4 regions of the Streptomyces sp. NPDC051020 genome follow, and region 4 is predicted to be linked to each of the others. Evidence: riboswitches for the same ligand, from Rfam matches in the RefSeq annotation. Region 4 holds a riboswitch; each other region holds the start of a gene.

Region 1 (7,436 bases), on a different contig from region 4:
GTACACGGTGGGCACGAAGACGAACGGGAAGCCGGCACGCTGGGCCTGCTCACGGCCGACCCGGGCGTACTGGTAGCACGCGGCGGTGTCGAACCAGGCCGGGTCGATGGTGCCGGCCCCGAGCCCGGCATTGGCGCGCGGGTAGTAGATGTCGTACATCTCGTCGGCATCCACCGACGGGAGGACGGCTCCGAAGTTCTCGCGCTTGGGAGTGACCGCCATCCCACCGTTGACCAGCGATCCGCCACCGACGCCGCGGCCCTGGTAGACGGTGATCCCGCTGAACTCCTCGGCGTCGAGGATCCCCGTGTTGCGAGCGATGTTCTTGTCGATGGGGAAGCCGAGGAAGTTACTGAGGGGCTGCTTGGTCCTGGTGCGGAGCCAGTACGACCGGCTGTCCGGGCTTGTCGTGTTGGCGAAGATCTTGCCGTCCGGGCCGGGGGTGTCCCAGGCCATGCCCATTTCGACCATGTGCACGTCGACGCCCGCCTGGGCGAGACGCAGTGCGGCGACGGAGCCGCCGTATCCGGTGCCGATCACCAGGGCCTGGACATGGGCCCCGGAGTCGATCGGGGCGGTTGCGGAGCCGACCCCGGCCTGGGCCGGGGTGGTGTGGCCTGCGAGGGCCACGGCTCCTAAAATAGAACCAGTTCCTGTGATGAACCTGCGACGCGAAACGCCCTTCGGGCCTGCATTGTGCATGCTAGAGTCACTCATGTGACACGCCTCACTCTCCAGAGAGTGAAACTGGTTCTACTGCGGTTCGCATGTTAAGTCACTACATACCGATGGGTAACATGCGCCCGATCGAGGCGCCCCGGACGGGCAACGCCGTGCGTCAGGCGGGCCGGCCGCGGTGGCCTTCCTCGATCGGCCGGGTGCCGTCACCCCCTGGGGCGAGCTCCCTGTCGGCAGCCGTGACGCTTTCGCCGACGCAGGGTTCGTCGAGGTCGGCAGGCCCACACTCGGGCGAATCGTCATGCGGATCGACTTCTGAATCGCCCCCCGTGCGCGACACCGACGGGAACGGGTGGCGAAGCCCCATCGGACCTTCGCCACCCGTCATGCCCGAATCAACCCAACCGGGCGTCAGTAGGCCCCGAACACGTTGTCGATCGAGCCGTACTTGGCGGCGGCGTAGTTGCACGCGGCCGTGATGTTGGCGACCGGGTCGTAAGGGTCCATCGACGTACCGGGCACGTGGTAGGCGCGGAACGTGGGGTCGATGACCTGCAGGAGACCCTTGGACGGCGTGCCCTTGGCGGCGTTCGAATCCCAGTTGTTGATGGCCCGGGGGTTGCCCGCGGACTCGCGCATGATGTTGCGGTGGATGCCGTTGTAGCTACCGGGGATGCCGTGCTGGGCCATGACGGCCAGCGACTCCTTGATCCAGCCGTCGAGGTCGTTCGTGTACGTCGCGGGCTTCGCGGTGACGGCGGCGGCAGTGCTCGCGGCCGTCGTGGATGCGACTGCCGCGGGCGCGGTGGCGCCGATGGTGAGCTTCTGGCCCGCGTGAAGGACGCCGGGGTCGGCTCCGATGACCGCTCGATTGTCCTTGTACAGCTGCTGCCAACCGCCGCTCACGGAATGGCTCAGGGCGATCTTGTAAAGGGAATCACCGGCTATCACGGAATAGACGGTGGGCGTAGCTGCCCGCACGGCAGTCGGCTTGGCGGGGGCGGCAGCGGGCGCCGCTGTCTTGGCGACGGCGGCGGTGACAGGCTGCGCCGGCGCTGCCGAGGCAACGGTTGCCCCGATCATCGGAAGCGCGAGAGCGGCACCGCCCGTGCTCACGGCGATGAGTCCGCGAGTCAGCGAACTGGACTTACGGCGACGGTGGTTAACCTGTGCGGGCATGGCGTATTCCTCTCCGTCGCCTACGAGGTGAGCTGTCGGGTTGAGGCTGGAGTTGCCTCGCCGTATGGGAATACGACTTCACCCCTAGCCGTTCCGGATACCGGATCGGCGGCTTACGTGGGTCCCCCGCTCCTGCCGTACGTGAGTGGTCGGGTTCCCGGACGGCGGCAGGATTCGGCGTTCCATCCGGATTGACGGTGACCGTAGGCGAGAAACTCCGACCTGAACAAGCCCACATTTCTCGATCACAATTCATTTACAAGATCGAGTCGCGGAAATTTTCGCAATCCACCCCGGTCCGCGAAGCCAACTTTCTTGGCACAGAAGGGAACCGGGCGGCACGCCGCTTCGTCCGCGGGCCCGGAAGGTGACTCTCACCACTCGGCCCGAAAAGGGCGATTTGCCCGGCACGAAAGTCCTCGGGCCCGCACGGGTTGCACGTTCACCAGAACGGCGAGCAACTTCCCCTTATCGCCAAAATTGGGACATTCGGGAGATTTTGACGTCAGGGGCAGGCATTCGGGCTTCGGCTCGTCGGGAAGGGCGTCCCCCCGGGGAGGCGACCGGGAGCAGTCGCGCGTCATCTGCCTGCTCCGACTGCGGCGCGCGAGTGGCCGCCCACCGGCCAGGTCGTGCAGGTTCACGCGAACGACACCATGGTGGCCGCACAAGGTGCCGTACATCTTCGGCGTGGCCATGATGGTGCGGAAGAACGCCCTGCCCACCCGCCGGGACTGTCCGGCAGCACGAGAGAAGTGATGGCGATGGAGCTGTTCCCGCCCATGCCGCTCGCCGAGTGGCGTGACACCAAAGAGACGCTCCACCGCTTCGCGCAGATCGTCGGAAAGATCCGTCTCGCGGCCGGTGTCCGGCGCAATCACTGGTGGAACGTTCCGTTTCACCTCACTGGCCGGGGTATCACCACCCGCCCCATGGGACAGATCGACGGCAACCCGATTTTCACGGTGGACTTCGACTTCGTCGGCCATCAACTCGTCATCACAAGACTGGACGGCGTGACGGTCTCGTTCCCGCTTTCGGGCCAGTCTGTGGCTACCTTCCACAAGAAGGTCATGGCCGCCCTGGACGCGCTGGGTATCGAGGTGAATATCAAATTCCCCAAGCCATTCGATCTGTCCGACGCCGACCGGCCGTTCGCCGAGGACACGGAGCACGCGGCATACGATCCCGAACAGGCAAACCGGTATTGGCAGGTCCTCAGTCAAGTGGCGTTGGTACTGGAGGAATTCGCCGCGCGGTTTTCGGGGAAAGTCAGTCCCGTGCACCATTTCTGGCACACCTTCGATATCGCTCACACCCGCTTTTCGGAGCGTCAGATCGACCAGCCCGCGCAGATCGACCCGGTGACGCGGGAGGCCTACTCCCGGGAAGTGATCAGCTTCGGTTTCTGGTTCGGTGACGACAATTTCGCCGCGCCCGCCTTCTACTCGTACACCGCTCCCGAACCGGCGCGGCTGGCGGAGGAACCGCTCACTCCGGTGTCGGCGCAATGGGTGGATCGTGGCGGCAGCCACCTGGCGGTACTGCCGTACGACGCGGCCCGCGCCGAGGGCGATCCCCGTGCGACTGTACTCGCCTTCTACGAAAGCGCCTATCAGGCCGGAGCGGGGCGCGCCGGTTGGGACATCGACCGTCTCGCCTGTCCCGGCGGGATCACCGACCCGTGCCTGACGCCCTGTACGCCTGCCGGTGGATGAGGAGCGCGGCTTCAGTGCAGCTGCCACTCCCAGTCCGCGGGAACCGTGCCCTGGGGACCCGGGGTCGGCTGGGCGACCGGGTGCGCGATGGGCCGGAGCAGCTCCCATCCCTCGTCATATTCCTCGGCCTCGATGTTCCGGAGCCCGTTCTCCCCCGGCTCGAAACCGGCCAGGAACGGATGTCCCATCGCCTCGCCCTCACCCTCCCGGGACTGTCGGCTGCGGGGCCCGGTGGCTGCCGAGCCGCCGCCGAATTGCGGCGATCCGGGGATGGCGTTCGTGCAGTTCAGCGGAGTGGCGGTCGAGTTCCTCGCCAAGGCGTTCGGCGCGTTTGTCGATGTCCAGCTCATCCAGAATGCGGTCGACCTCGGCGAGCAGCGCACCGTGCAGTTGCCACTGTCGGGGGTGCTCCTGAACGTCCTCCAGCAGGAGGTCGGCCACCACGTCCCGAGTGGCGCGGCTGGCGGCCAGTGCGGCGGCAAGTCGCGACTCCGCCTCCTCGGCATTGGCGGACACCGGAGTGGTGATCAGCGTGGAGAAGCTCTCGATGGCGTCGGCCATCTGCGCGAAGAGTTCCCGGAGCGAGGCGGCCACGTCCTGCGGGAACATGGTTTCCCCGGTCCGGGCTTTGGCCAGGTCCGTCAGCGTGCGGGCCAGCACACGGAGTACAACGGCACAGATCTCCAGTGTGTCGAGTCCGGTACGCAGGACGATGCGGTACAGAAGACCTTGCCGGATCCGGGGGTTGAGCAGGAGGCTCTCCTCGGCCTGCCGGAGCGAGGCGTCGACGGCCACGATGTCGTGGTCCAGTCTGCGGGCGTCGTGCAGTCTCGCAGCTGCCTGCGCGACCGAGATGTGGCCGCCGACCTCCTCGCCCATGGCCCGGAACATCTGTCCCATCTCCCGCGCCAGTTCGTCGATGGACACGCCTGCGTTCTGCACCCATACGGGCGGCGCGAGCAGGTTGAACAACAGGCCGACGCCCGCACCGATCAGGGTCTCCAGAACGCGGTCCCAGGCGGTGGCGGCGACCTGGGAGACGCCGAGGACCAACATCGCGCTGATGGCGACTTCCGGCACGAACTCGTCCACCCGCACCACCCGTCCGATGATCAGCGAGCTGAAGATCGTCAGACCCAGGCTCCACCAGTTCAGACCCACCAGGGCGCTGAAGCCGATGGCGATGAGCACCCCGACGACGACGGAGTTGACGCGCCGGATGCCCGTGGTGAGCGTCGCGTACAGGGTGACCTGAACGACGAGGAGCGCGGTCAGTGGAGCCGTCAGCGGTACCGGCTGAGGAAGGGTCCACTCCGCGACGACATAGGAGATGACCGCGGCCGCCGTGGAGCGCAGGGTCTGCGCCGCGACAGGCTCGGTGGTCTGCCGTACGAGCTTGATGACGGGTGCGGAGAGTTCAGGCATTTCACTCTCCTTCCCTCGTACGTCTGCTTGCAGCACCACGAATCCACCGGACGGGTTGCGCGTGGGCCCCGTCGTCGGGTCCGTACCGCCGCCTGGGGCCGGTGGGCGGGCAGCAGGGCGGGACGATGGCGGAGTGCCGGAAGTCGGCGCAATGCGGTCCTGCGGGTGTGGGGCGCCGATCCCTACGCTCGTGCCATGCGTGTACTTGTCGCCTCGACCAGCGGATCGGGCCACTTCAGCCCGCTTGTCCCGTTCATCGACGCCTGCGCGGCGCGTGGGGACGATATCCTCGTCGTCGCACCGCCGAAGCTCGAACCGTTACTGGCCGCCCGGAAACTTCCCTACCGCATCGGCGGGGAGCCGCCGGACGCCGAGCTCGTGCCGCTGATGATGCGGGTGTTGGGGCTGCCCGCGGACGAGGGCGTGTCCCTGATGACCAGGGAGGTGTTCGGCAGACTGTGCATCACCGCCATGCTGCCGACGCTGGAGGAGCTCTGCCGGGAGTGGCGGCCGGATCTCGTCCTGCACGAGATGTACGAGCTCGCATCGGTGGTGGCGGCCGAGCGGCACGGTGTCCCACATGCCCAGGTCGCTGTATCTGCCGCGCAGTTCGCCGAGTCCACCGACGAACTGCTCCGCCCTGTACTCGATTCGTACGGTGCGGGCATCGCGGAACGGCTCCGGGTCTCCCCCTATCTGACCCGGCTCCCCGCTTCCCTGGACCCCTCACCGTACGCGGTGACCCGGCGCTACCATCAGCCACCCGCCCCGAACGCTCTGCCGGACCGGTGGCACGGCCGCGAAGAACCGCTCGTCTACGTCACGCTCGGCACCGAGGTGGGCGGCATGCCGAACGCCTCCGCCCTGTACCGGGCGGTACTGGCGTCCGTCAGCGGGCTGCCGGCGCGCGTCCTGCTGACCACGGGTCCCCTCACCGATGTGTCGGACTTCGGGGCGATCCCCCGCAACGTCCGCGTGGAGAAGTGGGTCCCGCAGGCCGACGTACTGGGCGGCGCCTCCCTCGTGCTCTGCCACGGCGGTTCGGGCACGGTCTACGGCGCCCTCGCCTCCGGTGTCCCGCTGGTCTGCGTGCCTCTCTTCGCCGACCAGCCGACGAACGCAAGGCTGGTCACCGGGGCGGGCGCAGGTCTGACCGTCACGGCGGACGGGCCGGGTCAGGAGACGGCCGGGTTCGGTCCGGACGGTATCGCCCGCATACGGTCGGCCGTCGAACTGGTGCTCAAGAAGCCGTCGTACCGGGCGGGTGCCGAGCGCCTGGCGGCCGAGATGTGTGCCACGCCGACAGCCGGCGAACTGCTCGACAGTCTCGGCGCCGGTCCGGCGCCCGGTCCTCGCTGAGACCGGGGAAGGGGACGAGCGGCGGTCAGTGGGAGAACCTGTGCCAGCACGACCTGGGCGCGGTCCGGCTTTGCCGGCTGTACTGGGCGGCGGAGGAGGCCCAGTCGTCGGCGGGCACCTGAAAAGGACAGTCCTGGCAACGGCCCGGTACGAGGCCTCGCCACCGTCGCACCTGACGCGTGGCCACCCGATGCCCGCGGTACGGCACCGGGTGGCCACGCGTCGACAAGGGCACGCCCCGGGCAGCAGGCCGGGACGCCGACGAGCGAGGCGCCGCCGGTGCGGGGCAGCGAGCCCGGGGCATGGCGGTCGTACGCCGTTACCTTGCGCCGGACTTGCCGGGTTCTCGCCGACGTCCCCGATCCTGTTCCTCACCACGGCAGTCCGGATCGCATAAGCTCGAACAATGGCGAAGTACTTCGACGTGCACCCCGAAAATCCTCAGCGGCGCACCATCAGCACGGTGGCTGAGACCATCCGCTCCGGTGCGCTCGTCGCGTACCCGACGGACTCCTGCTACGCACTGGGATGCCAGCTGGGCAACCGTGACGGCATCGGCCGGATCCGTTCGATCCGGAACCTCGACGATCGTCACCACTTCACCCTGGTGTGCCAGGACTTCGCGCAGCTCGGTCAGTTCGTACACGTCGACAACGACGTGTTCCGCGCGATCAAGGCAGCCACGCCCGGGAGCTACACCTTCATCCTCCCGGCGACGAAGGAGGTGCCGCGTCAGCTGCTGCACCCGAAGAAAAAGACGGTCGGAGTGCGCATTCCCGACCACGTGGTTACCCAGGCCCTGGTCTCCGAGCTCGGTGAGCCGCTGCTCTCCAGCACCCTGCTCCTGCCCGACGAGGACGAGCCGATGACACAGGGCTGGGAGATCAAGGAGCGGCTCGACCACGAGGTGGACGCGGTGGTCGACTCGGGTGACTGCGGCACCGAACCGACGACGGTCATCGACTTCTCCGAAGGCGAAGCCACGATCGTGCGCCGAGGAGCTGGCGACACCACACGGTTCGAATAGCCATACACCGACGGCGTCACCACGTGCGAGGCATGGGACTGCGTGCCCCT
Region 2 (7,436 bases), on a different contig from region 4:
GCCACCGCGGACCCGGCGAGCGCGGACACCCTCGGGGCCACGGTCATCGCGCCCGTCGTCGAGGAGAGCGCGAAGGCGGCGGCCGTCCTGCTGATCTTCCTGTTCCGGCGACGGGACTTCGGCGGTGTCGTCGCCGGCGTCGTCGTCGCCGGCTTCACCGCGACGGGCTTCGCCTTCACCGAGAACATCCTCTACCTGGGCAACGCGTTCGGCGAGGACCAGCAGATCGGCAACTCGGGCCTGGCGTCGGTGACGGCCGCGACCTTCTTCGTACGAGGGGTGATGACGCCGTTCGCGCACCCCCTCTTCACCGTGCTGACCGGCCTGGGCTTCGGCTTCGCGGCGCTCAGCGCACCCCGCCACCGCATCCGCCGCATCGCGCTGCCGCTGCTCGGACTGATCCTCGCCATGGGCATGCACGCCCTGTGGAACGGTTCGGGGACGTTCGGCCCGTACGGCTTCTATGTCGTGTACGGGGTGTTCATGGTCCCGGTCTTCGGACTGGTCACCTGGCTGGCGATCTGGTCGCGCCAGCGGGAGCTGCGCACCCTGGCGACCGAGCTGCCCGCGTACGCGGCCGCCGGCTGGCTGACCCCGGCCGAGCCGCTCGCGCTCTCCTCGATGCGGGCCCGCGGCCTGGCCCGGGACCTGGCGCGCCAGCGGCACGCGCAAGCGGGGTACGGAGCCCTGGGTTACGGGTACGCCCCTGCCTACGGCCCCGCCCACGGCACTCACGGCCGAATCGCGGCTCAGGTACGGAGCCACGCCAAGGCGCAGGCCAAGGCGCGCGGCCAGGCGGCGGCGCGGGCGGTCGCCGAGTACGAGTCGTTCGCCACGTCCCTGGCGTTCCTGCGCCGCCGGGCCGGCCGCGGGGCGGTGGAACCGGACTTCACCGCCCGTGAGCTGGAACTGCTGCACCACCTCTGGCAGCGCCGGGACGTGGCCGCCCCCGCCCTGGCGTACGCGGCACAGGCGACGGGCCGTCTGCGCCCGCACTCCATGGCCCCGGCGCCGGTTCCGCAGCAGTACCAGCCGTACGGCGGCCACAACCCGTACCTGTCGCCCCCTGGGCAGCCGTATCACCAGCCGCCCCACGGACAGCAGCGCTACGGGAACCGACCGCCCCAGCATCCCTGGTGACGGGTCAGGCGGACGCCTCGGTGAGTTCCGCCAGCTCCAGGGACGGCGGCGAGCCCGGCGCGGGCGGCGGAGTCCTGGAGCTCGCCCTGCGGATCAACGGATTCCAGCAGTGCTGCTCTTCCATGCATGGTGCACGCGAAAGCCGTGGCCAAACGGACCGGCAGCCCTGACGTCGGGGGGTGAGCGTCAGGACTGCCGGGGATCGGTGGCGGGCCGGTGGGGCCGGCCCGCGTTCATCGGGTCAGGGGGTGAGGCCCTTGTCGCGCAGCCAGGTCATCGGGTCGATGCCCGTGCCGCTCGAGGTGTGGACCTCCAGGTGGAGGTGGGGACCCGTCACATTTCCGGTGGCGCCGACGCGGCCGATGGTCTCACCGGTGGTGACCTTCTGGCCGACGCTGACGTTGATCGACGACTGGTGACAGAACCACAGCTCCGTGCCGTCCTCGAGCTCCAGGACCGTGCGGTAGCCGTAGGAGCCGGACCAGCCCGCCGACTTGATGGTGCCGGTATGGACGGCCTTGATCGGGGTGCCGGTCGGCGCCGCGAAGTCGAGACCGGTGTGGTAGCCGGAGGACCACATCGAACCGGCTTGGCCGAAGGTCGACGTGATCGTGTACGAGGAGGTGGGGATGGCGTAGCTGGCGGCCAGTTTGGCGAGCCGCTCGGCCTCGGCCTTGGCCTTCGCCTCTTCCTCCGCCTTCTTCTTCGCGGCCTCGGCCTTGGCCTCGGCCTTGGCCTCGGCGACGTCCTGCTTCTGCTTCGCCTCGGCTGCCGCCTTCTCCGCGGCGGCCTTCTCCTCGGCAGCCTTGGCCTCCGCGTCGGCGGCGCTCTGCTGCTGCTCGGCCTGCTGGAGGATGCGGGCGCGGAGCGCTTCGCCGGCGTCGGTGGCGCCCTGCTCGGCCTCGGCGGTGGTGATGCCCGCGCTGGTCAGCGGTGCGGCGGCGGTCTGGGCCTGGTCGGCGGCGGACTCCTCGGAGAACAGTGCGCCCACGCCGGGGAGGGAGTTGGCGTCGGGGAGCTTGTCCGCGAGGGAATCGGGAAGGGAGATGGAGACCGGCGGCTTGCTCTGCGCGGTGGCCATGCCGCCCGCGCCGACGGCCGCGATGACGCCGACGCCGAGAACCGTGGAGCTACGGGCGAGCCCGTTGCGCTGCTTGGCGACGCGGTGCCTGCCGCGTACGGGGCGGACGGACTCCTCGGTGGGGTTCCATTCCTCCCAGGACCGGTCGGTTCCTCCGAGGCCTTCGGTCCCGAACTCGGCGGTGAGCGCAGTGCCGGACTCGGTGTCCGTCCCGGAGGCGTACTCAGTGGTGAAGTCGGAGCCGAACCGGGAAGGGGCTTCGGGGGCAGGCTTGTTGGACGCCACGGGGGCGCACTCCTTTCCTTCCTTCTCGCCTACCGGGTTAGCTGACGGGTTCGGAGCAGGAAGGTCTCCTACGGATTCCTCTGCCTCTCACGAGACACAGATGTCCGATTCACCCCATGGAGGTGGTTCCCCGGTTCCCTTGCGGAATTCGGCGCTCGCGCACGGTGCCGCCACTGACGACGGCTGGGACGACCGCGCTGCGTTATCGAACGTTAATAGACGCACAGGCCTGATTCCAAGCTGTTCCCACTGATCGTTCACGGTTTTGGCCTGGACTTTACTGGACACAACCGGTCGGAATCGGGCGAGTTGACCCGGACTCAGTCGCTACCGTTTTTCTGACGCTGCGTCAAACATTATGCAGAGCGGCACTCTTCGATTACGCACCGTGGCATAGGCCTCGTGTGCTCACCGCAGCCGCGCCTCAGTCCTGCCCGCGCCTCACGATCTTCACGGTCCTGCGCCGCTCCGGCTGCCCCTCCGCGGGCCGTACGACCGCGACCAGCGCCATGTCGTCGGTGGACTTGCCGCCCGTGTGCAGCCGTACGTCATCGGTCAGCGCGGACAGCAGCTCTTCGGGCCCGGGGAAGATCCGCCCACTCAGTCGGGCCGCCGGGTCGTAGAACACCCCATGTTTGTCGCGCGCCTCGGAGAGACCGTCGGTGTAGACGAGCAGCGCCGTCCCGGCGGCCAGCCCCCAGGCGTCAGCCAGGTCCGGCCACACCCCCAGCCCCATGCCGAGCGGCAGCGCGGGCACGCTCGGTACCAGCAGCTCCACCCTTCCGTCGGGGTGGAGCAGCAGCGGCTCGGGGTGGCCGCGGTTGACGATCCGCACCTCGGCACCACCGTGCGGGATCTCGGCGAGTACGGCGGTGACAAAGCCCTCGACCGGATCGATCCCGCCGCGTCGCTCCCCCTCCCGTGCCAGCGCCCACTCCAGCCGCTGCGCCACGTCCTCCAGCGAAGCCTCGTGCTCGGCGACCTCCCGGAACGCGCCGATGATCACCGCCACCGCCTCGACCGCGTCGAGCCCCTTGCCCCGCACATCCCCGACCACCAGCCGCACGCCGTGCGGGGTGTCCACCACGGCGAACAGGTCGCCGCCTACGAACTCGTCCGCCTGCGCCGCCTCGTACCGCGCGGCAACCTGCAGCCCGCCGATCCAGTCGTTCGGCTCCGGCAGCACGGCCCGCATGGCGGTCTCCGCGATGACCCGCGCCGAAGCCAGCTGCTCATTGCCGCGCGTGACGACTCCGTTGATGAAGAGGGAGAGGATCGAGGCGGTGAGCACGGTGATGACCTCGAGGGACGGCACAACCTGCAGCACCGTGCCGCTCTGGATCCGCAGGACGAGGATCGAGAGCAGCGAGGCGACGCCGATACGGACGGTGCTCGTCCGTGAGAAGAACGGTGCGGCGACCAGCGGGGCCGCCACGAACAGCGGCACGGCGGTGAACGGCGGCGGGGTGAGGATGTCGAACACGAGCCCGGCGACGATCAGAAACGTCGGCAGCGCGCCGACGATCTGCCGGGACGGGCTGTCGCCCCCGCCCCGCACCCCGCGCAGCTTCTCCGCCATCCCCACCTGTGCTCTCCTGCCCGGTACGCGCAGCGGCTCCTGCGGTCTCCTGCCCGGTACGCGCAGCGGCTCCTGCGGTCTCCTGCCCGATACGCCCCACGGTCTCCTGCCCGGTACGTGCCTGGCTGCGGACGGTGCCGCACCTCACTGACCAGGCTTGCCGGAGCGGCGTCGCGCGGCGACTCCGCATCGGCCGAAGGGGGGACGGAAAACACGAATCAGGCCCGGCACGCTCTCTGCGTGCCGGGCCTGATTTTTCAGTAGCGGGGACAGGATTTGAACCTGCGACCTCTGGGTTATGAGCCCAGCGAGCTACCGAGCTGCTCCACCCCGCGTCGGTGAACACAACTCTACGCCATCCGGGACGCCCGGTTGACCATGTACTGATCCGCCTGCACCCCGTCCGCCCCCACCACTGCCCCGCGACGCCGCCTCCCATGTGCCGGTCGGTCTCAGTTCGAGTCGGTGATGTGCGGGGCCCGCTTCGCGTGGACCACCGGCTTCGCCGTGTTCGCACCGCGCTGGATTGCGTGGAGGATCGCCAGCCCCTGACTGACCACGCCCGCCGCCATCTCGTTGACACCGTTGGTGCCGTTGAGCACGGTGAGGTCGGCCCCCGACATCCCGCGGGCGGCCGCGTCGGCCAGGGCCGGCAGGTTCTCCACGATCCGGTTGGCCGCGATCAGCTCCTGATTGCCGTCCCGGAGCGAGGCGGCGCGCGCGGTGTTGGCGTCGGCCTGCGCCTGGGCGACGGTCCGTTCGGCGTACGCACTGCCGTCGGCCTGGAACTTCGCCTGGTCCCGGGCGGCCTCGGCGAGTGTGCGCTGCCGGTACGCCTCGGCGTCCGCCGGACGCCTGACCTCCGCCTCCAGCCGTTGCGCGGCCAGCGCCGCCTGCCGCTCGGCCAGTGCGGTCTGCTCCTCGATGACCTCGTGCGAGGCCCTGGCCTGGGCGAGCGGTCCGGCCTGGGCGGCGCGGGCGTTGTACTGCTCGGTCTCGGCGAGGAAGCCGGCCCGCTTGATCGCGGTGTCCCGTTCGTACTCGGCCTTGAGCGCCGCGGCCTGCTGCTCCCGCTCGGACGCCTCCTGGTCGGCCCTCGCCTCGGCGATCCGGGCCTGGCTGGCGACGGCGGCCGCGTGCGGGGCGGCGAGGTTGTTGATGTAGCCGGTGGAGTCCTCGATCTCCTGGATCTGGAGGGCGTCCACGACGATGCCGAGCTTCTCCATCTCGCCGTGGCTGCCCGCGATGACCTCCTGGGAGACCCGGTTCCGCTCCCGGATGATCTGCTCGACGGTCAGCCCGCCGACGATGGAGCGCAGGTGTCCGGCGAAGATCCGGCCGGCGAGCTCCTCCATCTGGTCCTGTTCGGACAGGAAGCGGCGGGCGGCGTTCGCGATGGAGACGGCGTCGTCACCGACCTTGAAGACGGCGACGGCGCGGACGTTGAGCCGGATGCCCTGCTGGGTGACGCAGTCCTCGGTGATCTCCGCCTCGCGCAGCGCCAGGGAGAGCATGCGCACCTTCTGCTTCACCGGTACGACGAAGCTGCCGTGACCGGTGACGATCCGGAACTGGGTGTCGTGCGTCTGCCGTTTCGATCCGGAGATGAGCATCGCCTCGTTGGGGGCGGGAACGTGCCAGAACAACATGAGCGGACTCCTGCCGTACGCCTCTTCTCGACGTGATGTCCCGGTGCGGCGCCGCTCGTCACCGTTCCCCGGCGTCGATCCCCGGCGTCGGTTCGCGGTTCAGGACGGCAGGCGTTCGACGATCACGCCGCGTGCCGAGACCGAGTCGACGACAACGACGCGTACGTCCCTGTCGATCGACGTCGCCGACCATGCGGTGTAGGCCTCCGACCCACCCCGTACGGCCACCAGTACTTCGCCGGGGCCGTTCGGCGGGATCGGCACGGTGACGCGGCCGATCGCCCCGATCGGGCTCCAGGCGGACCCATCTGCGGCGCTCATACGCCACACGCCTCCCTCGGTCATTCCACGGTACTCCGCGCCACCTCCTCGGGAACGGCCCCCTGAGGAACGGTCCGTACGACAGTGAGCGGTGGGTGGAATCTGATGATATGACTGATATGTGATTCAGCCGTTCAGGGCTGTCTCGCCGAGACGAACGGACGAATCGAACGACGCGACGACCAGGGAGCGGAACGTGGACTACCCCCTGCTCAACCTCTTCTGGACCATGCTCTGGTTCTTCCTCTGGATCATGTGGCTCTTCCTCCTCTTCAAGGTCATCACGGACATCTTCCGCAGCGACGACCTCGGCGGCTGGGGCAAGGCGGGCTGGCTGATCCTGTCCCTGGTCGTGCCGTACCTCGGCGTCCTGATCTACGTGATCGTGCGCGGCAAATCCATGGGGAAGCGTGACGTCGAGGAAGCCAGGCAGCGGGAAGCCGCCTTCAAGGCGTACGTACGGGAAGCCGCCGCCACCGGTGGCACGGCCGGCCCGGCGAAACCCAGCGGCGGCAGCGTCGAGGAGCTGGCGAAACTCGCCGAGCTGAAGGACCGTGGCGCGATCACGGACGAGGAGTTCCAGCGGGCGAAGACAAAACTCCTCATCTGAGACCGACCATGTGCCGGTCGGAGCTCACCCCAGTCCGCAGTGGACGGCGATCCGCTGGACCAGGTTGTTGCCGAAGCCGCCGCGGTTCCACGGCTGGGTGAGGGGCTGGACCCGGCCCCCGGCATCGGTGGCACGGGCGCTGAGGACGTAGGTGCCGGGCACCGCCTTCCACGGCGCCTGCCACCGTTGCCAGGCCCAGGTGTGCCTGCCGTCCCCGTCCGGCGGGGCGAGTTCGGCGTCGTACCAGGAGCGGCCGTCGTCCGTGCTCACCTCGACCCGGGTGACCGGCGGCTCCCCAGACCACGCGCGGCCCCGGAGCAGTACCCGCCCGGGGCGTACGAAACGGGTCCGGGACATGAAGTCCGGGAACCCGGGCGGGATCATCAGCGCCCGGGGAGCGATCCGGGTGACGGGTTCACCCGGATCGTCAGGATCCTGCCGGTAGCGGTAGGCGGTCGTCTGCTGGAAGCCGGTGAACGGGGTCTCGGTGAGCCGGATCTCCCGAAGCCATTTCACCTGTGCCATGCCGTACCAGCCGGGCACCACCAGCCGCAGCGGATGGCCGTGCTGCGGCGGCAGCGGACCACCGTTCATCGCGTACGCCACCAGCACTTCCGGTGTGTCGCCGGTGGCCACGTCCACCGGCAGGCTCCGCCGGTAGTCCTGCTCGACGCCCCGCTCGATACCGTGGTCGGCCCCGCAGAACACCGCCTCGACGGCGTCCGGTTCCACCCCGGCCTCGGCGAGCAGCAGCCGCAGCGGCACCCCGGT
Region 3 (7,436 bases), on a different contig from region 4:
GACGCGGGCGGCGGTCTGCTCACCGAGCAGTCGCAGCCGGGTCGCGGTGGAGAACCGGTCCCGGTCCTTCGCGGCCATGTCTCCGCCTCCCACTACGCACGTCCGTCCCCGCACACGGTACGGGACCGAGTGCGGGGACGGACGGAGGCCGTGGCCTTTGCCCGGTACCGGGCCTGCGATCAGCCCTTGCTGCGCTGATCAGTTCGCGGAGCGCTGTGCTGATCAGTTCGCAGAGCGCTGTGCTGATCAGTTCGCAGAGCGCTGTGCTGATCAGTTCGCAGAGCGAAACCGCGGGAACGCGGAGCGGCCCGCGTACACCGCCGCGTCGTCGAGGATCTCCTCGATGCGCAGCAGCTGGTTGTACTTGGCGACGCGGTCCGAGCGGGCCGGGGCGCCGGTCTTGATCTGGCCGCAGTTCACCGCGACGGCGAGGTCGGCGATGGTGACGTCCTCGGTCTCGCCGGAGCGGTGGGACATCATGCACTTGAAGCCGTTGCGCTGGGCCAGCTCGACGGCGTCCAGGGTCTCGGTCAGCGAACCGATCTGGTTGACCTTGACGAGCAGGGCGTTGGCGGAGCCCTCCTCGATGCCGCGGGCCAGGCGCTCCGGGTTGGTGACGAACAGGTCGTCGCCGACGATCTGCACCTTGGCGCCGAGCTTCTGGGTGATGACGTTCCAGCCGGCCCAGTCGTCCTCGTACAGCGGGTCCTCGATGGAGACCAGCGGGTACGCGGAGACGAGTTCCTCGTAGTACTCGGTCATCTCGGCGGCCGAGCGGGACTTGCCCTCGAACTCGTACGTGCCGTCCTTGTAGAACTCCGAGGCGGCGACGTCGAGCGCGAGCGCGATGTCCTTGCCCGGGACGTAACCGGCCTCCTTGATGGCCTCGATGATGAGGTCCAGGGCGGCGCGGTTCGACTCCAGGTTCGGCGCGAAGCCGCCCTCGTCACCGAGACCGGTCGACAGGCCCTTGGTCTTCAGGACCTTCTTCAGCGTGTGGTAGACCTCGGCGCCCCAGCGCAGCGCCTCGGAGAAGGACTCCGCGCCGATCGGCGCGATCATGAACTCCTGGATGTCCACGTTGGAGTCGGCGTGCGACCCACCGTTGAGGATGTTCATCATCGGGACGGGCAGCAGGTGCGCGTTCGGGCCACCGAGGTAGCGGAACAGCGGCAGGTCCGCGGCCTCGGACGCGGCGTGCGCGACGGCCAGCGAGACGCCGAGGATGGCGTTGGCGCCGAGCGAGCCCTTGTTCTCGGTGGCGTCCAGGTCGAACATGGCCTGGTCGATCAGCCGCTGCTCGGTGGCGTCGTAACCGACGAGCTCCGGGCCGATCTGCTCGATCACGGCGAGGACGGCCTTCTCGACGCCCTTGCCCTGGTAGCGGTTGGGGTCACCGTCGCGAAGCTCAATGGCCTCGAACGCACCGGTGGAGGCGCCGGACGGCACGGCAGCACGGCCCGTGCTGCCGTCGTCGAGGCCAACCTCGACCTCGACCGTGGGGTTTCCGCGGGAGTCGAGGATTTCCCGGGCTACGACGACGTCGATGGACGGCACGAGGCATCTCCTTCTGGGATATGACGCTGGTTGTGCAGGGTCGCTTTGGCCTTGCGACAAGAGCCTAACCGGCTGGGCCGCCTCGGTCCGCCGACCGCCCGCCCCCTGGGACGGAAAAGGACCCAAGGGCACTCATAGCAGGGCAACGGTGCAGATTTCTACTGACCGGTATCGACAACAGTTGAACTCTGAGTACGAAAAACCCCGACCCGGCACGTACGGGGGAATCCGCGCCGGGTCGGGGTGCTCGGGGAGGAGAGAGCCCGTATCTACGGGGAGCCCGTGTCCACGGAGCGCCCGTCCTACTTCGTCAGGTGGAGCTGCTGACCCGGGTAGATCAGGTCGGCGTCCTCGACGATGTCCTTGTTCAGCTTGAAGAGCTGCTGCCAGCCGCCCTTCACCTTGTGCTGCGCGGCGATCTTGCTGAGCGAGTCGCCGGACTTCACCTTGTACTCGCCGTCACCCTTGGCGACCTTCTCGCCGGTCGGCGTGGTGACGGTCTTCTTGGGGGCGGTGCCACGGTCCGCGCGGGAGGCAGCGGGGGCCTCGGTGCGCTCGGCCGGCTTCGGCGCGGCCTGCTTCGACTCCTGCGCCGGGGCGCTCTGCTGCGTGGTGGAGCCGGTGTCGACACCCGGGTCGACACCGTCGTTGGTGAGGCCACCGGCGTGGGCACAGCCCCAGGCACCCGGGCCCTGCATGGCGAGGAGCTTCTCGGCGGTGGCGATCTGCTGAGCCTTGGTGGCGAGGTCGGCGCGCGGGGCGTACTGCGTACCACCGGCGGCGGCCCAGCTGGACTGCGAGAACTGCAGGCCGCCGTAGTAGCCGTTGCCGGTGTTGATGGACCAGTTGCCACCGGACTCGCACTGGGCGACGGCGTCCCACGTGGCGACGGAGGCGGCGGAGGCACCCGTCGCACCCATCAGGGGAGCGGCGATGGCGACACCGGTCACACCGGCGAACGTGGCGACGCGGACGGCCTTGGACGGGCGGCGGTGCTTGCCCTTGCTGTTCAGCAGCATGGAACTTCTCCTCACCGACGCCTACGAGGTGAGCTGTCGGGTTCGGGCCAAGTGAGTTGCCCGGTCGCACGTCCTAGCACGCGACTTCACCCCGAGCCGGTCCTGACGGTCTTTCGACCATCGGGCCCGGCGGCTTACCTGGGTCCCCCGCTCCTGCCTACGGCGCCTTACGCGTCTGTTCCCTTCGACCGACGGCAGGATTCGGCGTGACGGTCGACGGGGCCCGCGGTGCGAGCGGTTCCGACCGTAAACGTATGCAACCTCGACATTCAAAGATGGGCATAACGGACAATCAGTCCTTACCTGCATCCGACTGCGCAGCGTTTTCGCAGGTGAGGGGTCATGCGGACGGACCCGGCGGACGCGACACGCCAGTTGACGCAAAGAGACCCATGTCTCACTTACGCATAAGCGGACATAGGTCCCTGAACTACCCCGATTTTTGGGGTGCTTTTAGCTGCTTATCGGACTGCCCTCACTTCGACTTCACGTCGAGATCGAGGCTCTGGCCAGGCAGGATGAGGTCCGGGTCGCCGCCGACCGCACCCTTGTTCGCCTCATAGAGAGCGGGCCATCCACCGCGAACCTTCTGCGCGTCAGCAATCACCGAAAGGTTGTCGCCCGGCCGGACGGTGTAATCGCGGTCGGCCGCCGTCGCGCGCGTGTCGCGCCTCTCACTGTTACCGCGGGAAGCATGCCGGCCCGAGTCCCGGCCGCCGCCCCTGCCCGCGCCCTCGCTCACCTCGGGCGCCGGTGCGCCGCGGTGCTTACCACCCGCCTCACTGTCGGACGAGCCAGACTTCTGGGGCGAGTCGGATGAATCAGACTTCTTGGAGGGTGACGTGGATGACGGCCCTGCCGACGGCTTGTGCGACGCCTTGCCCGAAGACGCGGCGGATCCCTTGGCCGACCCCTTGGCGGACCCCTTGTCGGACGGCGCCTCGGACGCCTTCCCGCGCTCCGCCGGTTCGGCCGACGACACGATTCCCGGGTCGACCCCCGGCGACCCCCCGTCCTCCGTGAGCCCGGAGATGGCCGCACAGCTGGGCCACGCCTTCGGCCCCCGGTCCTCCAGGACCTTCTCGGCGACCGCTATCTGCTGCGAGCGGCTGGCGAGGTCGGCGCGCGCGGCGTACGCCTCACCGCCGTACGACTTCCAGTCGTCCTGCGAGAACTGAAGACCGCCATAGGAGCCGTTGCCGAGGTCGGCGCTCCACATGCCGCCGCTCTCGCACTCCGCGACCCGGTCCCAGGTCGTGGCGTCGGCGGCGTGCGCACCGGCCGCGCCGAGCAGGGGAATAGCGATGGCCGAACCGGTCACGCCTGCGGCGACGACGATCGCGGGTGCCTGGCGAGGGCGACGGTGCCTGCCGTTCGCGGAGCCCATGGGATTGCCTTCCGTGTGACTGACAAGGTGAGTCGAACGGTGAACGTAGCGGCACTCGAACACTTGTCACAAGTCGATGCAGCGCAGATCACGTGAAAGTCACAGCGTTGACAGAGTGTCACCTCGATCGGAACGCCGACCGGGACCGAACTCCACCGGAAGCGTGCGCAGTCCACGCATGATGAGTCCGCCACGCCACCGCACATCGGTAGGTTCCACCGCAAGCCGCAGATCCGGGAGGCGCCTCAACAGTGTGGCCAGGGCAGCCTGTCCCTCCAGTCGGGCAAGCGGTGCTCCCAGGCAGTAATGGATGCCGTGCCCGTATCCGAGGTGCTGATTGTCACGCCGCGCGAGGTCAAGGGTGTCCGGGTCCGCAAACCGCTCCGGGTCCCGGTCGGCGGCGGCGAGCACCACCAGTACGGGGTCACCCGCCGCGATCCGCTGCCCGCCGAGGGTCAGCGGCTCGGTGGCGAACCGCCAGGTCGCCAGCTCCACCGGACCGTCGTACCGCAGCAGTTCCTCGATACCGGTCTCCAGCAGCCCGGTCTCCCCCGCGTCGAGCGAGCGCTGCAGCCGCTCCCGCTGCTCCGGATTGCGCAGCAGGGCGTACACCCCGTTGCCGATGAGGTTGACCGTCGTCTCGAATCCCGCGAAGAGGAGGATGAAGGCCATGGCGGCGGCCTCGTTCTCGGTGAGGTGCTCGCCGTGGTCACTGGCCCGGATCAGCCCCGAGATCAGGTCCTCCCCCGGGTTCTCCCGCTTCCGGTGGATGAGCTCCGCGAGATAGCCGCGCATCTTCTTCACCGACCGGGCCACCCCGCCACGCGGACCGCCGCCGTGGCGGATCATCATCCCCGCCCAGTCCCGGAAGTCGTCCTGGTCCTCACGCGGGACGCCGAGCAGGTCGCAGATCGCATAGATGGGGAGCGGGAACGCGAAGTCGTGGATGAGGTCCGCGGATCCCTCCTCGATGAAGTTGTCGATGAGGTGGTCCGTCAGCTCCTGCACCCGCGGGGCGAACTCGGCGACCCGGCGCGGCGTGAACGCCTTCGAGACCAGCCGGCGCAGCCTGGTGTGGTCGGGCGGGTCGATGTTCAGCAGATGCGTCATCAGCTCGGCCTTGCGCTCGCCCGGGATGCCGGTCTTCCCCTTGGCGTGCGCCGGTTCGTCGTGGTGCGCGGGGTTCTTGGAGAGCCGGGCGTCGGCGAGGGCCTGCCGGGCGTCCTCGTACCGCGTCACGAGCCATGCCTCGACCCCGCTGGGCAGCGCGGTGCGGTGCACGGGGCTGTGCTCGCGCAGCCAGGCGTAGGCCGGGTACGGGTCGGTGGCGAACTCCCAGGTGAAGAGTTCGGGGGCGTCGGCGGGGCTGTCGTTCACCCCCTGACGTTATCCGTTGGCTTCCGCGGCGAGGATCGCGTCCCGGTAGACGCGGCCCGCGGCGCGCAGGGCGGCCTCGGGGTCCGTGCCGTCCTGTTCCGCGCGTACGGCCAGGGCGAGGAGCTCGTAACCGATGCTGTCGCCCGTCGGGAGCGGCACATCGAGTCCGGCGGCACGGACCCGGCTCGCCAGCTTCGCGGCCAGCGCCAGTCCGGGCTGCCCGAGCGGGACGCCGTCCGTGACCGAGTCGCGCTGCTTCTCGATGGCCTTGGTACGCAGCCAGTGCGCGTGGACGTCCTCCGGGGTCTCGGCGGTCTCGTCACCGAAGACATGCGGATGGCGGTGGATCAGCTTCTCGACGAGGGTCGCGGCGACATCGTCGACGGAGAACGGCTCGTCCGTGTCCTCCTCCGCGATCCGGGCGTGGAAGACGACCTGGAGAAGGACGTCCCCGAGCTCCTCGCGCAGTTCGTCGCGGTCGCCGTCCTCGATCGCCTCGACGAGTTCGTACGCCTCCTCGATGGCGTACTTGGCAAGCCCCTCATGGGTCTTCTGCGAGGTCCACGGGCACTCGACCCTGATCCGGTCCATGACCTGGACGAGGTCGAGAAGGCGGGCGCCGGGCAGATCGTATGAACCGGGCAGCAGCTCCAGGTTCGGCATCTGCACCCGGCCCGACCCGGCCAGCCGGGCCAGCCCGTCCGTCAGCGGCTGATTGCCCTCACCCCCGGTCACGACCACGACGGTCCGGCCGCCCGCGCAGGCGTCGACGAGTTCCTGCGCGGTGGGCGCGGTGTGCTCGACCGTGACGCCCGCCTCGCGCAGGTACGGCAGCTGGGGCTGGTCGGACTCGGCGCAGAGCACCCGGTCGGCGGCGTGCAGCGTCTGCCAGGCGGGCCAGGACAGCAGTCCGGGCGCGACCCGGTGGCTGGCCGTGAGCAGGACGATACGACCGGGGTCTTCAGCGTTCACCCCACCAACTTACTAGTGCCGTGACCGGCAGTGTTTGCGACGGGGCAAAGCTTGCCGGGAGGGGCACCAGGGGCCCGGCCGGACGCCTCTCGTTCGGATCATGCCGGGCTCGCGGGGTCCGGCACGATCCGAACGAGAGACCCTAGGCGCCGGCTGGGGCTTCCTGCTGGGCCGGCGTGGTGACCTGGGTGATCCACGGGGCCTTGTATTCGGCGAGCTGGGTCTGCTTGTTGTCCCAGGTGCCGAAGCGCGGGTTGACGTCGATGTGCAGCGACTTCGACGCCGCGCTGAGCGCATCGCCGACGGCCTTCTGCCCGGCGGGCTGCTGCAGGTCGGCACCGAACGTCTGGGCGAGCTTCGACAGCTGGACCTGCTCGCGCAGGACGGCATCGATCTGGTTCGGGGCGACCCAGCTCTGCTGCAGCATCATCGCCCGCAGCTGTGCCTCTCCCCCGGACTGGGAGACCGCCGACTGCCGCATCTCCTGGACCTCCTTGCGGCTGACCGTGACGCCCGCGTCCGCGGCGGCCTTGTCGAGGATCCGGTCGAAGATCATCCCGTGCAGCTTGGCCCGGCTGAGCTGCCCGGACTTGTTGATGAGCTGGACGGACTGGTCGGACCCGTTCTGCGCGGTACGTACGTCCGCCACCTGGGCCTGCACGGTGGACACCTCGATGCGGTCTCCGCCGACCACGGCTGCGGCACCTGGGTGGGCCTGGTTGCCGCAGGCGGAGAGCAGCGGCGCCGCGACGAGCATGGCGGCGGAGACGACGAGCGCGGTGCGACGGCGGCGGTGCAAAGGAGCCTCCCGGGGAGATTGAGACAGCAGGTGCGGCGCGCCGCGCCCCGTTGAGGGGTGCTGGCCGGGCGACGGGCGGGCGCACAAGACCTTGCGGTGATCGATGTTAGGCAGTGGGCGTGATCCCGGCCACTGATTCGACCAACGATTCGGGAGGAGTTGCGGATGTGGGCCTGTTCACCGCCCCTCCACGGCCGTTTCCGGCCGCAGCATGATCGCGCGGGACACCACGAACGTGATCGGGATGGCCGCCACCGCCGCGACCAGCGGTGCGTAACGGCTGCTGAATCCGGCGAGGTCGACCAGCAGCCAGACACCTGCGGTC
Region 4 (7,436 bases):
ATCCCCAGACCCAGGTCCTGCTGCCGAGGCGAGAGAGAAGTTGGTGAACGACCAGCACCCCCACGCCGGGTATGTCGGTTTCGACAGCCACTCCACGGGCAGCTACAACGGCGGCCCGCTCTTCGGCTCCCTCCCGGGCAGCTACGACGGCACGTACGACACCACCGGCTACAGCAGCGGCTACGACACCGGACAGGCCGGGTACAGCGGCCAGCACGACTCCGCCCAGTGGGACACCGGCGCACATCAGACCGCCGCGTACGACCCCTATGCCGCGTACGGGACCCAGCACCCGCAGCAGTACGACGCCACCGCGACCTGGATGCCGGAAGCCCCGGGCATCCCCGCGCAGGGCGGCGCTCCGGACACCTCGGGCGAGTGGGACACCAGCGGCTGGCACCAGAACGGCCAGTGGGCGACGACCGGGACGGCTGCCTACGACACCGGCGCGTACGACGCCACTGCCTGGAACACCGGCGCCACGCCCGAGCACGAACAGCAAACCGTGCACACCGCGCACGAGTCGTACGAACCCGAACAGGCCGCGTACGAGGTGTACGAGGACCAGGGTTCCTACGCTCCGTACGAGGCCTACCCGCCGGCCGGGACCGCGGAGCCCGCGGACATCACCGCGACCTCCGAGTTCGGCGTCGTCGACGTGGACCCGGACCTCGACGCCGACGCCGACGCGGACGACGCGGCAGACCGGGCAGACCACGCGGTGCACCACACCGTCGGCATCCCCCGCCCTGCGAGCCGTTCCGTCACCCGCGGCGGCGGTGGCAGCCGCGGCCGGCGTCGTACCGCCGCCAAGCGTTCCGCTCTTCTCACCGTCGCCGTCCCCTCCGCCTGCGTGATGAGCGTCGCCGGTATCGCCGCCGCCTCCGTCGGCGGACTCGGCAGCGGCGAGGACACCAAGGACGACACCACGTCGATGGCGGCCGCCGACCCCGGCAGCGTCAAGGCGGTCGCCGCCAACAACAAGCTCGACACCCAGCTCGCCAACCTCAGCGCCGACGCCGAGAACTTCGCCGACCGCGCCAGCCGCACCCAGGAGCGCATCGACCTGAGGGAGCGGCAGGCCGCCGAGAAGAAGAAGCGCGAGGAGGAGGCCGCCCGGAAAGAGGCGCTGCGGCCCAAGTTCCTGCTGCCGGTCCAGCAGCACGGCCTCAGCGCATACTTCGGCCAGGCGGGCGTCAACTGGATGTCCGTGCACACGGGCATCGACTTCCCCGTCTCGTACGGCACTCCGGTGATGGCCGCGACCGACGGCACCGTACGCACTCAGTGGAACAGCGCCTACGGGAACATGGCCATCGTCACCACGGCCGACGGCACCGAGACCTGGTACTGCCACCTCAGCAGCACCAGGATCCGCTCGGGCCCGGTCAAGGCCGGTGACGTCATCGCCTACTCCGGGAATTCCGGCAACTCCACCGGCCCGCACCTGCACTTCGAGGTCCGGCCCGGTGGCGGAGCGGCCATAAACCCGCTGCCCTGGCTCCGCAGCCACGGCCTCGACCCGTCCTGAGCAGCCGAGCCCGCCACAGCACAGACCCCACCCGCCGACGGGGCGGACACCCGCGCCCGCCCCGTCGGTTCCGGGGCGAGACCCTAGAGCTTTTCCACCGGCGCGTACCGCAGCAGCAGCTTCTTGGGCCGCTCGTCCCCGAAGTCGACCGTCGCCTTCGCCTGGTCGCCGATCCCCTCGACCGCCGTCACCGTGCCGAGCCCGAACTGGTCGTGCGTGACCCGGTCCCCGACCACCAGCGTGACCGTCGGCTTGTCCGAGGTGCGCCGGGTCGCGAAGCCCGAGGGGCCCGAGCGGGCGCGTGACGAGGACAGCGACGACGTGATCCCCGACGTCGGTCCGGCCGGGGCCGCCATCGGCCCGGTCCGCTTCCACTCCAGGTGCTGGTCCGGGATCTCCTCCAGGAACCGCGACGGCGGGTTGTACGAGGGCTGACCCCACGCACTGCGCATCGCCGCCCGCGTCAGGTAGAGCCGCTCACGGGCACGGGTGATCCCGACGTACGCGAGGCGCCGCTCCTCCTCCAGCTCCTTGACCTGTCCCAGGGCGCGCATGTGCGGGAAGACGCCGTCCTCCATCCCGGTCAGGAAGACCACGGGGAATTCGAGCCCCTTGGCCGTGTGCAGCGTCATCAGTGTGATGACGCCGGAGCCGTCCTCGTCCTCGTCGGGGATCTGGTCGGAGTCGGCGACGAGCGCGACCTTCTCCAGGAACTCGGCGAGTGTGCCCGTGCCTGCACCTTCTTCCCCGGCGGACTCCCCCCGCTCCTGCTCGAATTCGAGCGCGACGGCGGCGAGCTCCTGAAGGTTCTCGATCCGCGTCTCGTCCTGCGGGTCGGTGGACGCCTGGAGCTCGGCGAGATAGCCGGTCCGTTCCAGCACTGCCTCCAGCACCACGGCGGGGCCCGCGCCGGACTCGACGATCGTGCGCAGTTCCTCCATCAGCGTGTTGAACCGCTTGACGGCGTTGGCCGAGCGGGCCGCCATGCCGTACGCCTCGTCGACGCGGCGCAGTGCCTGCGGGAACGTGATCTTCTCGCGCAGCGACAGGGCGTCGATCATCGCCTCGGCGCGGTCGCCGATACCGCGCTTGGGCACGTTGAGGATGCGGCGCAGCGGAACGGTGTCCTCGGGGTTGGCGAGGACCCGGAGGTAGGCCAGGATGTCCCGGACCTCCTTGCGCTCGTAGAAGCGCACGCCGCCAACGACCTTGTAGGGCAGGCCGACGCGGATGAAGATCTCTTCGAAGACGCGGGACTGCGCGTTCGTCCGGTAGAAGATCGCGACGTCGCCGGCCTTCGCGTCGCCCGCGTCGGTCAGCCGGTCGATCTCGTCGGCGACGAACTGCGCCTCGTCGTGCTCGGTGTCCGCGACGTAGCCGGTGATCCGGGCGCCCTCGCCCGCCTTCGTCCAGAGGTTCTTGGGGCGGCGGCTCTCGTTGCGCTCGATGACCGCGTTGGCAGCCGAGAGGATCGTCTGCGTGGAGCGGTAGTTCTGCTCCAGCAGGATCGTCGTCGCGTTCGGGTAGTCCTCCTCGAACTGGAGGATGTTGCGGATCGTCGCGCCGCGGAAGGCGTAGATCGACTGGTCGGCGTCACCCACGACGCAGAGCTCGGCGGGGGCGTCGGCCTCTCCGGCCGGGCCGACCAGTTCGCGTACGAGCGTGTACTGCGCGTGGTTGGTGTCCTGGTACTCGTCGACAAGGACGTGCCGGAAGCGGCGGCGGTAGTGCTCGGCGACGTCGGGGAACGCCTGGAGCAGATGGACCGTCGTCATGATGATGTCGTCGAAGTCCAGCGCGTTGGCCTCGCGCAGCCGGGACTGGTACATCGCGTACGCCTGGGCGAGCGTCTTCTCGAAACCGTCCGCGGCCTGGCCGGCGAAGGTCTCCTCGTCGATCAGCTCGTTCTTCAGGTTCGAGACCTTGGCCGTGAACGACTTCGGCGGGAAGCGCTTCGGGTCGAGGTCCAGATCACGGCAGACCAGGGCCATCAGCCGCTTGGAGTCGGCCGCGTCGTAGATCGAGAACGACGAGGTGAAGCCGAGCCGCTTCGACTCGCGGCGCAGGATCCGGACGCACGCACTGTGGAACGTCATGACCCACATGGCGTTGGCGCGCGGTCCGACGAGCTGCTCGACGCGCTCCTTCATCTCGCCCGCGGCCTTGTTGGTGAAGGTGATCGCCAGGATCTGGCCTGGATGCACGCCGCGCTCGGCCAGCAGGTGGGCGATGCGGTGGGTGAGCACCCGGGTCTTGCCGGAGCCCGCGCCGGCGACGATGAGCAGCGGCGATCCGGCGTGCACGACCGCGGCGCGCTGCTCGGTGTTCAGCCCGTCGAGCAGGGCGGCGGAGTCGATGGCGGGGCGGTGAGCGCCGTCCCGGTAGTACGCGTCCCGAGGTGGCGGGGGCGCGTCGAACACGCCCGCGAAGAGGTCCTCCGGCACCGCTTCGGGTGCGGAGTCCTCGGGGGGCGGCGGGGGTTCTTCCTCCGAGTGCTGGAGGCCGGCCAGGAAACTGTCGTCAAAGAGGCTGCTCATCGCCTCACGAGTCTAGGGCGACGCACCGACACTCTGCGGCCGCATGGAGAAGCGCGACCGGAAGGCGCCTACATACGGAGAACGCCCACCCACGCCCCGTAAGGAAATCGGGGCCCGGGCCGCCTCCTTCGCCCCCTCTTCACCGAGGTCACGAAAACGTATCGGACATATCGAACATCAACCTTCACAGCGGCACCACGGTTGGCTAGCGTGCTCCGTCGGGCGGCCCGTACCCCCTTGAGGCGAACCACGCCGAGCGGGCTCCCCCGCCGAATCCGGGCTGCCCGCGGGGAGTTCGGAACCGGGGACCCATAGGCAAAACCGGGGTGAATCGGTCTGTATCCCCACTCGGACCGTAGGGCAGCCTTCCGTTCCGCCCGAACCCGACAGCTAACCCGGTAGGCGGTCCACGGAAGGAGATGCCGGCTTTGGCATCGCATCGCAAACCGCGCAGCCGGGTACGCACCACCACCCCCGCCGTCGGGCTCACGACCGCCGCACTGGCAGGGGTGACCCTGCTGTCGACCCAGAGCGCCATGGCCGCCCCGAGCTCACCCAAGCCCAGCATCGAGGACGTACAGAAGAAGGTCGACGACCTCTACCGGCAGGCGGGCACCGCGACCCAGCAGTACAACAGGGCGAAGGAGGCCTCCGCCACGCAGCGCGGCAAGGTGAACGCCCTGCTGGAGGACGTGGCCGAGCGCGCCGACAAGCTGAACGAGGCACGCAGGACGCTCGGCAACTACGCGGCCGCGCAGTACCGCACCGGCTCCATCGCCCCGACCGCCACCTTCTTCCTGGCCGACGACCCGCAGTCGTACTTCGACCAGAACCAGCTGATGGACCGGATGACCGCCCAGCAGCAGAAGGCGGTCACGGACTTCCGTACGCAGCAGGCGGCAGCGGCGAAGAAGCGCACCGAGGCGGTGCAGAGCCTGGAGACGCTCACCGAGTCCCAGGCCACACTCCGGACCAGCAAACGATCCGTCCAGAAGAAGCTGGGCGAGGCGCGCGCGATGCTGTCGAAGCTGACGGCCGAGGAGAAGGCGCGGCTGGCGGCACTGGAGCGCGAGAAGGAGGCGGAGGCCAAGCGCAAGGCGGAGGAACTCGCCCGCCGACAGGCCGCCGCCAAGGCCGAGGCGGACCGCAAGGCCCAGGAGGCGGCGAAGGCGGCCGGCTCCACCGGCACCACGGGGACGGGCACGGGAACCGGGACCGGCTCGGACACCAGTGCCACCACGAAGGCCGAGAAGGTTCTCGCCTTCGCCCGCGCCCAGATCGGCAAGCCGTACGTCTGGGGAGCGACGGGCCCCTCCTCGTACGACTGCTCGGGGCTGACTCAGGCCGCCTGGAAGGCGGCGGGCGTCGACATCCCCCGCACCACCTGGGACCAGGTGAAGACCGGCACCCGGATAGCCACGGCCGACCTCAAGCCGGGCGACCTCGTCTTCTTCTACGACGACATCAGCCACGTCGGTATCTACAAGGGCGACGGCATGATGATCCACGCCCCGAAGCCGGGGGCGAACGTCCGCGAGGAGTCGATCTACTACATGCCGATCTACGGCAGCGTGCGCCCGGCGTGACGGCGGGCCCTCATGCACGAGTGAGCCCCTGCCGGGTCCGGCAGGGGCTCACTCGCGCATGAGGGTGGTCCGGCTCAGAGGCCCGACAGCCTCTCAGGTCCAGAGCATCGCGATGAAGATATTGGCGACCGTCAGTCCGCCGACCGCCGCGAACACGCCCTTCTCAGCCTTCTCCTCGTCCCGCTTGATGTAGACCAGCGCGAGGATCACCACCAGGACCGCCAGCTTCACGCCGATCTTGATGTTGTTGACCGAGTGGCCGTCGGCCTGATTGAGCCCGACCAGCGCGACGCCGGTGACCAGCATGGTCAGCGCGCCGTGCAGCATCGCCGGGACGAAGCGTGCCGTTCCCGCGCCCATCGCCTTCATCTGGGTCAGGAAGCCGCCCAGGAGGGAGGCGATGCCGATGATGTGCAGCGCGACGAAGACATTGATGAGTACGTCCATGAGGCAGCAGCCTAGCCGGGGCCATATCACCCCTCTTCGGCGAGGTGGGGGCTCCTCGGCATTTCGCTTGCATCTGCAACAATTGCCTGACTCTGGTGTGATTTTCCGGTCACTCAACGACAACACATCGCTAAATTCGGGCAATAACCGTCATTGCGACTCTTCCCCGCGCCCCGGGCCTAGCGTCCCTGTCCAGGTGGCCGGCTTCACCACCGCTCCGCACCCGGACGGCAGCCCGGTCACCCCGCCGAGAAATCCGGCGGCGGGCCGCTCCCCCTGTTGGCGTGCCGCCGCCGGACCTCAGCGGCCCGCCGGTAGGCCCCGACGGGCAGTCGACACAAGGAGCCCCGTCCCCGTGGCAGCGCATCGGAAACCCAGGCAGCGCCCGCACCCCGGCTCCGCCGCCCGCACCGCAGCCACCCTCGCCTTCGCCGCGGCGGCGACCGCCGTCGCCCTGCCGGGCTCCGCGCACGCCGAACCACAGCCCACCCCCTCCCGGATCAAGGCCGCGGTGGACCGGCTGTACCACGACGCCGAGGTCGCCACCGAGCAGTACAACGGCGCGAAGGAGAAGGCGACCGCCGCCGCCAAGTCCCTGAACGCACTACGCGACGAGGCCGCCCGCAGGACCGAACGCCTCAACGCCTCCCGCAACGCACTCGGTTCGCTCGCCGCCGCGGAGTACCGCACCGGCGGCCTCGACCCCGCCGTGCAGCTGGCGCTGTCCTCGGACCCCGACCAGTATCTGCAACGGGCCTCGTACGTGGACCGGGCCGCCGACCGCCAGGCGGCCGAGGTCTCCAACGTGCGGCGGCAGGTGACCGAGATCGCCCAGCTGCGCACGGAGGCGAAGGACGAGCTGGCGGACCTCACCGCCCGCCGTGCCGACCTGAAGAAGCACCGGACGACGGTCAGGGCCAGACTGGCGGATGCCCAGAAGCTCCTCGACACCCTCTCACCCACGGAGCGCGCCGAGTTCGAACGCTCGGACACCGCCCGCGCCGCCGCCCGCGCGGATCGCAGCGCCCCGCGCTTAGGCACCGCCGAGGCCCCCAACGCCCGCGCCGCGGAGGCCATCGCGTTCGCCTACGGGGCGCTCGGCAAGCCGTACGTCTGGGGCGCGACCGGACCGTCCTCGTTCGACTGCTCCGGGCTGACCCAGGCCGCCTGGCGCTCCGCCGGCGTCTCACTCCCCCGCACCACCTACACCCAGATCAACGCCGGCCGGAACATCCCCCGCTCCGAACTCGTCCCTGGCGACCTGGTGTTCTTCTACTCCGGGATCAGCCATGTCGGTCTCTACATCGGCGACGGACAGATGATCCACGCGCCGCA

Evidence for each region. A riboswitch is a leader RNA that binds a small molecule or an ion and turns the genes downstream of it on or off. The one in region 4 is predicted to bind cyclic di-AMP.
Region 1: another riboswitch for cyclic di-AMP. It lies ahead of AB0N06_RS36020 (LysM peptidoglycan-binding domain-containing protein); the one in region 4 lies ahead of AB0N06_RS05065 (NlpC/P60 family protein).
Region 2: another riboswitch for cyclic di-AMP. It lies ahead of AB0N06_RS11750 (M23 family metallopeptidase); the one in region 4 lies ahead of AB0N06_RS05065 (NlpC/P60 family protein).
Region 3: another riboswitch for cyclic di-AMP. It lies ahead of AB0N06_RS16360 (transglycosylase family protein); the one in region 4 lies ahead of AB0N06_RS05065 (NlpC/P60 family protein).

Annotation. Positions count from the first base shown of each region.
Region 1 is NZ_JBFBCG010000132.1:3,159-10,594, forward strand. It holds gene AB0N06_RS36010 (GMC oxidoreductase) at 1-717, opposite strand, end outside; gene AB0N06_RS36015 (hypothetical protein) at 857-997, shown strand; gene AB0N06_RS36020 (LysM peptidoglycan-binding domain-containing protein) at 1,090-1,857, opposite strand; cyclic di-AMP (ydaO/yuaA leader) riboswitch at 1,862-2,047, opposite strand; gene AB0N06_RS36025 (DUF5996 family protein) at 2,622-3,575, shown strand; gene AB0N06_RS36030 (hypothetical protein) at 3,587-3,763, opposite strand; gene AB0N06_RS36035 (aromatic acid exporter family protein) at 3,774-5,000, opposite strand; gene AB0N06_RS36040 (glycosyltransferase) at 5,196-6,359, shown strand; gene AB0N06_RS36045 (L-threonylcarbamoyladenylate synthase) at 6,766-7,386, shown strand.
Region 2 is NZ_JBFBCG010000016.1:62,935-70,370, reverse strand. It holds gene AB0N06_RS11755 (PrsW family glutamic-type intramembrane protease) at 1-1,140, shown strand, start outside; gene AB0N06_RS11750 (M23 family metallopeptidase) at 1,382-2,506, opposite strand; cyclic di-AMP (ydaO/yuaA leader) riboswitch at 2,518-2,670, opposite strand; gene AB0N06_RS11745 (PP2C family protein-serine/threonine phosphatase) at 2,931-4,085, opposite strand; tRNA gene AB0N06_RS11740 (tRNA-Met) at 4,347-4,420, opposite strand; gene AB0N06_RS11735 (SPFH domain-containing protein) at 4,538-5,734, opposite strand; gene AB0N06_RS11730 (hypothetical protein) at 5,834-6,055, opposite strand; gene AB0N06_RS11725 (SHOCT domain-containing protein) at 6,285-6,665, shown strand; gene AB0N06_RS11720 (sulfite oxidase) at 6,690-7,436, opposite strand, start outside.
Region 3 is NZ_JBFBCG010000026.1:6,331-13,766, reverse strand. It holds gene AB0N06_RS16370 (septum formation initiator family protein) at 1-78, opposite strand, end outside; gene eno (phosphopyruvate hydratase) at 271-1,557, opposite strand; gene AB0N06_RS16360 (transglycosylase family protein) at 1,860-2,576, opposite strand; cyclic di-AMP (ydaO/yuaA leader) riboswitch at 2,580-2,793, opposite strand; gene AB0N06_RS16355 (transglycosylase family protein) at 3,052-3,963, opposite strand; gene AB0N06_RS16350 (cytochrome P450) at 4,063-5,340, opposite strand; gene AB0N06_RS16345 (nucleoside triphosphate pyrophosphohydrolase) at 5,350-6,312, opposite strand; gene AB0N06_RS16340 (SurA N-terminal domain-containing protein) at 6,455-7,111, opposite strand; gene AB0N06_RS16335 (GtrA family protein) at 7,289-7,436, opposite strand, start outside.
Region 4 is NZ_JBFBCG010000005.1:157,887-165,322, reverse strand. It holds gene AB0N06_RS05075 (M23 family metallopeptidase) at 44-1,531, shown strand; gene pcrA (DNA helicase PcrA) at 1,615-4,068, opposite strand; cyclic di-AMP (ydaO/yuaA leader) riboswitch at 4,326-4,489, shown strand; gene AB0N06_RS05065 (NlpC/P60 family protein) at 4,488-5,654, shown strand; gene AB0N06_RS05060 (hypothetical protein) at 5,748-6,101, opposite strand; gene AB0N06_RS05055 (C40 family peptidase) at 6,457-7,436, shown strand, end outside.